Linked DNA regions of Labilibaculum antarcticum. The protein of the gene in region 1 interacts with the protein of each later gene in a pairwise test. Links are inferred from orthologs where the notes say so. Each region holds a gene or a part of one and is shown on either strand. Other genes may lie near its edges.

Region 1 (3,584 bases):
AGCCCCAGAATTGATACAAAATTAGTAAAATTCCCACAGTTCACGTGATTTTTTCATGGAAAGCTTTCGGAATATGCATTATATTTTAGTTCGTGTTGATAGAAGCTTAAGGATCAGTAATGAATAAATAGTGTAATGGGGTTTGTTTAGATATTGCTTGTGATCGAATCGGTTTGGTGATTGCTAAGCTGAGAGATTGATTTCCTATTGTAATTAAATAATTAATTGAGCATGAATACAGAGATTCGTACTTTTTATTATTATCTTAATAGTCATTAATTGCATTAAATCACACACTTGCGTTAATAAAGGAATCGTATGAACAAAAGAATTAGAATCGGAGTACTTCGGGAAACTAAAAATCCACCTGATAGAAGAGTCGCAATTCCGCCGGTAACAGGCCTGCAAATTCTTAATAAATACCCTAATGTTAGTATATTCATTCAGCCGAGTGATATTCGTTGTTTTTCCGATGTGGAATATCGAGAACAAGGATTTTTTTTAACGGAAGACTTACGGGATTGTGATATCCTGATTGGAGTGAAAGAGGTTGCCATTCCGACTTTAATTCCCAATAAAACCTATTTGTTTTTTTCACATGTTGCAAAAAAGCAAATCTATAATAGAGAGTTGTTGCTTCAAATAATCAAAAGAAATATAACCTTGATTGATTATGAGTATTTGAAAGATAATTGTAATAAACGTTTGGTGGCTTTTGGTCATTGGGCTGGTGTGGTAGGCGCATACAAGGCGCTCGTAGCTAGAGGTTTGCGTACCGACTTCTTCGATTTACCACCAGCTAGTTCTTGTAAGGATATGGAAGAGATGTATTTACATCTTAAAAAAATTAGTTTAAAACCCATAAAAATATTAATTACCGGAGGTGGACGAGTTGCAATGGGAGCCATGCAGACACTTCGAATTTTAAATTTAAAAGAGGTTACGCCGGAACAATTTTTAAAAGAAAATTTCAAAGAGCCAGTCGTTTGTCGAATTGATCCAGAAAACTATGTGGAACGGAAAGATGGAATTGAATTTAATCTTCAGGATTTTTACGATAACCCTGAAATGTATCAATCAACATTTAAGCCTTTTACTAAAGTAACTGATTTATTTATTGCATGTCATTACTGGGATCCAAAGTCGCCTAAGTTTATATGTGCAGAAGATTACAAAGATGAGGATTTTAACATCTCTGTAATAGCAGATGTTAGTTGTGATTTAAATGGCCCCATTGTATCAACCCTTCGCGCTTCAACAATTGCATCCTCATTTTATGGTTACGATCGATTTAGTGAAGAGGAGGCTATTCCTTTTGTAGATAAGAGAAATGTCACAGTTATGGCTGTCGATAATTTGCCTGGTGAATTGCCTCGTGATTCTTCAATTGATTTTGGAGAGGCTTTGTATCAGAATGTGTATGAAGCGCTTTTAGCTGATGACCCAGATGGAATAATTGAGCGGGCAACAATTGTGAAAGAGGGCTGGTTGACACCTCAATTTGCATATCTTCAGGATTACCTGGAAGGAAAAGAAGCTGTGAAAGTATAAAAAAAAAGACCAAATGTGTGTGCATTTGGTCTTCTAAATTTTATAGATTTTTCAGATCGGATATGGTTTGGTTTGGGTCATCTGACCTAAATACAAAGCTTCCGGCAACTAAAGCATTGGCTCCAGCTTCGACTAATTTCTTTCCTGTTTCCAGATTCACACCTCCATCAATTTCAATAGTAACAGAAGCATTTTTTTCTTTAATTAGTTGAACTAGTTTTTCAACTTTAGCATAGGTGTTCTCGATAAAACTTTGACCGCCAAAACCGGGATTTACACTCATTAACAGAACTAAATCAATATCCGTAATAATTTCTTCTAAAACTGAAACCGGAGTATGAGGGTTTAGCGATACACCGGCTTTCATGCCATGGCTGTGAATGTTTTGAATTGTACGGTGCAGATGAGTGCACGCTTCGTAATGAACCGTTAAAATATCAGCTCCTGCCTTTTTAAAAGCTTCAACATATCGGTCTGGATCAATAATCATCAGATGAACATCTAATGGCTTTTCAGCAATTTTTTTTATCTGCTCTACAATAGGCAATCCGTATGATATGTTAGGTACAAATACCCCATCCATAATGTCAAGGTGAAACCAATCGGCTTGACTGTTGTTCACCATTTCGATATCGGTCTTTAAATTTGTGAAATCAGCCGCTAATAGCGAAGGGGAAATTAATGTTTGCATTTGGTTGTTTACGTTTAAATATGGCGCAAATATAATTAAAAAAGGACAAGAGTAGGTAAATGAAAATTCACCATTAATTCTTATCCTTTCCTTTTCACCCTAAAATGTTTATTATTCTCCTAAATAAGTTTTAAGTATTTTACTTCGGAACGTTGTTTTCATTCGTTTGATTGCCTTCTCTTTAATCTGGCGAACTCGTTCTCGTGTTAGACCAAATTCTTTCCCAATTTCTTCAAGAGAGTAGGGTGGTTTCCCATTTAAACCAAAATACAATCTAATAATAGAAGCTTCGCGTTTCGAAAGAGTCGATAAGGATCTGTCAATTTCTTTACGAAGAGAATCCCGAATTAGCTTTTGATCCGGACTAATTTCATCACTACTAAGTAGTATGTCGTAAAGAGTATTTTCTTCATCAGGATTTATTGGAGCATCCATTGAGATGTGCCTGCCAGAAGCTTTAAGTGCTTCTTTTACGTCTTTAGGACTCATTTCTAATATAACAGCAATTTCTTCAGGGGAAGGTTCCCGCTGATACTCTTGCTCTAATTGAGCGAATGTTTTGTTGATTTTATTAATTGAACCAATTTTGTTTAATGGCAGTCGCACAATTCTAGCTTGTTCGGCCAAAGCTTGTAAAATAGATTGCCTAATCCACCAAACAGCGTAAGATATGAACTTGAAACCTCTGGTTTCATCAAATCGTTGAGCTGCTTTAATTAGTCCTAAGTTTCCTTCATTAATCAAATCGGGGAGACTAAGTCCTTGATTTTGATATTGTTTGGATACGGAAACAACAAAACGCAGATTGCATTTTATTAGTCGATCCAGAGCTTTTTTATTGCCTTTCTTTATTTCCCTGGCTAGTTGAACCTCCTCTTCCGCAGAAATAAGATCGACTTTCCCAATTTCATGTAGATACTTGTCAAGTGACGGAGTTTCTCTGTTGGTTACCTGTTTAGTGATCTTTAGTTGTCTCATAGTGGATTTTAAATGGTATTTATATCCGAGGGAACACTTCTCGTTTATATATTAAATATAGCAAAATCATTTATAAAAAGAAATTTGTGGGGCTTTCAGAAGAGCTATTTTAAGTTTTGATAAACTTATTTTGCAATTTAAAATTTTGGATTTTAGTAATAAAACCATTTATTTTTTTGTGAATTATAACTAATTCCGTAATATTGCAATTGAATTCAGATTAATTCTTCTCATTTAGAGGTCGAAAGATCAGGTTTCCTATTTTTCCAAATACAATTTCTATCTAAACAAAAAATCACCCAAAAAATATTAATATATCATTTATGTACGATATTCTTGAATTAAACAAGAAACTTGTGCCTGA
Region 2 (3,251 bases), 1.7 Mb from region 1 along the record:
ATCAGCTTGTTCATCCATTACGGCCTGCATCTTATCAGCATTTTCAAGAACTTCCGGATCACCAAACTTCAGATTAACCGCTTCGTATGCATTCAAAGTATCAACGATTTCCTGAACTCCCTCTTCAACAATTTCTTTAACCGTTTTGCTATCATCTAATATTGGTTCCTGAGCCAAGTAGCCAATATTATGCTCCTTCGACCAAACAACATGTCCGTCGAATGAACTTTCTAAGCCTGCAATTATCTTTAGAAGAGTAGATTTCCCTGAACCATTAAGTCCAATAATTCCAATCTTAGCTCCATAGAAAAAAGACAAGTTAATGTTATTCAATACTTTTTTTTGTGATGAAAAGGTCTTACTGACCCTATCCATCGAAAAAATAATTTTTTTATCGTCAGCCATTATTTCGTTTTTATTTATTTCATTCAAATCCTGATCTGTAAAAATAGAAAAATTGCATTGAAAATTTATCAATTACATTTTCTTTAGAATTCTTAATTTTCAGCATGACAAAACCAATATTCTCATTTTATAATCTAAAATTGAACATTTGTTTTTTTATTATAGTTAAAATAATGTATTTTTAAGGATTAAATACTAGGGTTATTATGGAGAGAACAGCAAATAAAAAACTTTCGGAGTTACTGGAGCAAATAGGCATCGAAACAAAGAAGAAAATATATTGGGAAGAAACAATTGATTCTTCCGTTGTTGTAAAAACTCATCCGAACAAGAGAAATGTTCCCATAAAAGACGCGAAAATTCTTCTGGTAGAAGATCAACCGAGCAATAGAAAAACAATTGAAGTTTATCTAAAGCAAAAAGTTGGCAGTGTTGATATTGCTGAAAACGGGAAGCAAGCAGTTGAACTTTTTGAAAAAGAACAATATGATATTGTTCTTATGGATCTGCAAATGCCAATCATGGGAGGAATTGAAGCCTCATTACGCATGCGGAAAATAGAAGAAGAGCGTGAATTCTCTATTCCTATTATTGCATTTACTGCCAATTTCTATTCAGATGATAAAGAAGTATCAATTGAAGTAGGGATGGATGCTTATCTTTCAAAACCATTTCAATGCAAAACACTATTTGGTTTAATGCAAGAATACATTTAGAAATAACGGATAACAGATATAAAAAAAAGGGATCTTAACAGATCCCTTTTTTTAATATATTTTAATTTGGCTTAGCAACCAAAAATTGCATTTTCACCCAATTCTTCTTCAATACGAAGTAATTGATTGTACTTAGCCATACGGTCAGAACGGCTCAAAGAACCAGTTTTGATCTGTCCTGAATTAGTAGCAACCGCAATATCAGCGATGGTAGCGTCTTCAGTTTCACCTGAACGGTGAGAAGTTACTGAAGTATAACCTGCACGGTGAGCCATTTCAATAGCATTTAAAGTCTCAGTTAAAGTACCAATTTGGTTTACCTTAATCAAGATAGAATTAGCAGCCTTAAGCTTGATACCTTTAGCCAAGTAGTCAACGTTAGTTACGAATAAATCATCACCTACAATCTGACACTTATCTCCAATAAGAGCATTTAAAGCAACCCATCCATCCCAGTCACCTTCGTCCATACCATCTTCGATAGAATCGATTGGGTATTTAGAAATCAACTCAGCTAAATAAGCAGCTTGCTCATCAGAGTTTCTCTTAGCTCCGTTTGGCTCAAAAAGACTATAGTCATATACACCTTCTTTAAAGAATTCAGAAGCAGCACAGTCCATAGCAATTGAAACATCACCACCATCTTCTTTACGACCCGCTTTGTAACCAGCGTTTTTAATAGCAGTTAGGATACACTCAATAGCCTCTTCAGTACCACCTAACATTGGAGCGAAACCACCTTCGTCACCAACTGCAGTAGAAAGACCTTTACCTTTAAGAACTTTTGCAAGAGCATGAAATACCTCTGCACCCATTCTTAAGGCTTCGCGAAATGAAGGAGCACCAATAGGACGAATCATAAACTCTTGGAATGCGATTGTTGCATCAGAGTGAGAACCACCATTGATAATATTCATCATTGGAACAGGAAGAACATTAGCGTTAGCACCACCAATATAACGGTATAATGGTAATTCCGAATATTCAGCAGCAGCTTTAGCAACAGCCAAAGAAACACCTAACATTGCGTTAGCACCTAATTTAGATTTTGTTTTAGTACCGTCAAGAGCAATCATTGCTTTGTCGATAGCTACTTGGTTAGTAGCATCCATACCCATTATAACTGGAGCAATTACGTTATTAACATTTTCGACAGCTTTTAACACACCTTTTCCTAAGTAACGTAATTTATCACCATCACGTAGCTCTAAGGCTTCGTTTTCACCTGTAGAAGCTCCGGAAGGGACACCAGCGCGTCCCATATAACCACTTGCAAGTGTTACTTCAACTTCGATAGTTGGATTTCCACGTGAATCAAGAATCTCACGACCATGAACTTTTACAATTTCTGACATAACTAAATGTTTTATTGTTATTTATATTAGACTATATTCTAAATTTAAGCTCTAAAGACTACCAATTTAAGTAATATTTTTCAATAACAAATACCGAATCCATATGTTGTAATTACGCAAACGTTAGAAAAATCTTTAGGGCATTAAAAAAGGGATAAAGTTAGACTTTATCCCTTTTATATATTAAAAGGAAGTTTACTTTTCTTCCTCTTTAGTTGCTTCCGTTGAAGCCTCAGGTGCTTTATCGGCCTTAACCTCTTCAGCTTTTACTTCTGATACCTCAGTTGCTACTTCTTCTGAAGCTTTAGAACCACCACGTTTTCTACGAGTTGATTTTTTAGCTACAGCTTTCTTTTCAGTTAAGTAAGTCTCATTAAAGTCAACCAATTCAACCATACACATTTCTGCGTTATCACCTAAACGGTTACCAGTTTTTAAAATTCTGGTATAACCTCCGTTACGGTTAGTGATTTTTGGTGAAACTTCTCTAAACAACTCAGTAACCGCTTCTTTTTGCTTCAAATAACCAAAAACAATACGTCTTGAGTGAGTAGAATCAACTTTACTTTTTGAAATTAGAGGCTCAACATACATTTTTAAAGCTTTAGCCTTAGCAGTAGTGGTCGAGATTCTTTTATGCAATATCAAGGAAGAAGCCATATTTGCAAGCATAGCTTTTCTATGCGCTGTCTTTCTTCCTAAATGATTAAATTTCTTTCTATGTCTCATTTTCCCTTATTCCTTATCTAATTTATACTTAGAAATATCCATACCG

Evidence for each region. Proteins that work in one complex are often made in the same cells at the same time.
Region 2: the proteins of rpe (region 1) and eno interact in binary tests that used the Escherichia coli proteins (3 or more experiments, as listed by UniProt). The link is inferred for Labilibaculum antarcticum from one-to-one orthologs.

Annotation. Positions count from the first base shown.
Region 1 is NZ_AP018042.1:3,274,557-3,278,140, forward strand. The notes cover bases 418-3,332. They hold rpe (ribulose-phosphate 3-epimerase), read right to left. Parts: upstream 2,243-3,332; coding sequence 1,592-2,242; downstream 418-1,591. Other genes in these bases: ALGA_RS12925 (NAD(P)-dependent oxidoreductase), read left to right, coding at 418-1,551; ALGA_RS12935 (sigma-70 family RNA polymerase sigma factor), read right to left, coding at 2,354-3,220. Also shown: more of ALGA_RS12925, read left to right, coding at 319-417; transcription termination factor Rho, read left to right, coding at 3,544-3,584. UniProt on the Escherichia coli protein: Catalyzes the reversible epimerization of D-ribulose 5-phosphate to D-xylulose 5-phosphate.
Region 2 is NZ_AP018042.1:1,530,800-1,534,050, forward strand. What follows is about bases 335-3,251. They hold eno (phosphopyruvate hydratase), read right to left. Parts: upstream 2,477-3,251; coding sequence 1,193-2,476; downstream 335-1,192. Other genes in these bases: ettA (energy-dependent translational throttle protein EttA), read right to left, coding at 335-405; ALGA_RS05755 (response regulator), read left to right, coding at 612-1,121; rplQ (50S ribosomal protein L17), read right to left, coding at 2,672-3,205; ALGA_RS05770 (DNA-directed RNA polymerase subunit alpha), read right to left, coding at 3,212-3,251. In the rest of the region: more of ettA, read right to left, coding at 1-334. UniProt on the Escherichia coli protein: Catalyzes the reversible conversion of 2-phosphoglycerate (2-PG) into phosphoenolpyruvate (PEP). It is essential for the degradation of carbohydrates via glycolysis.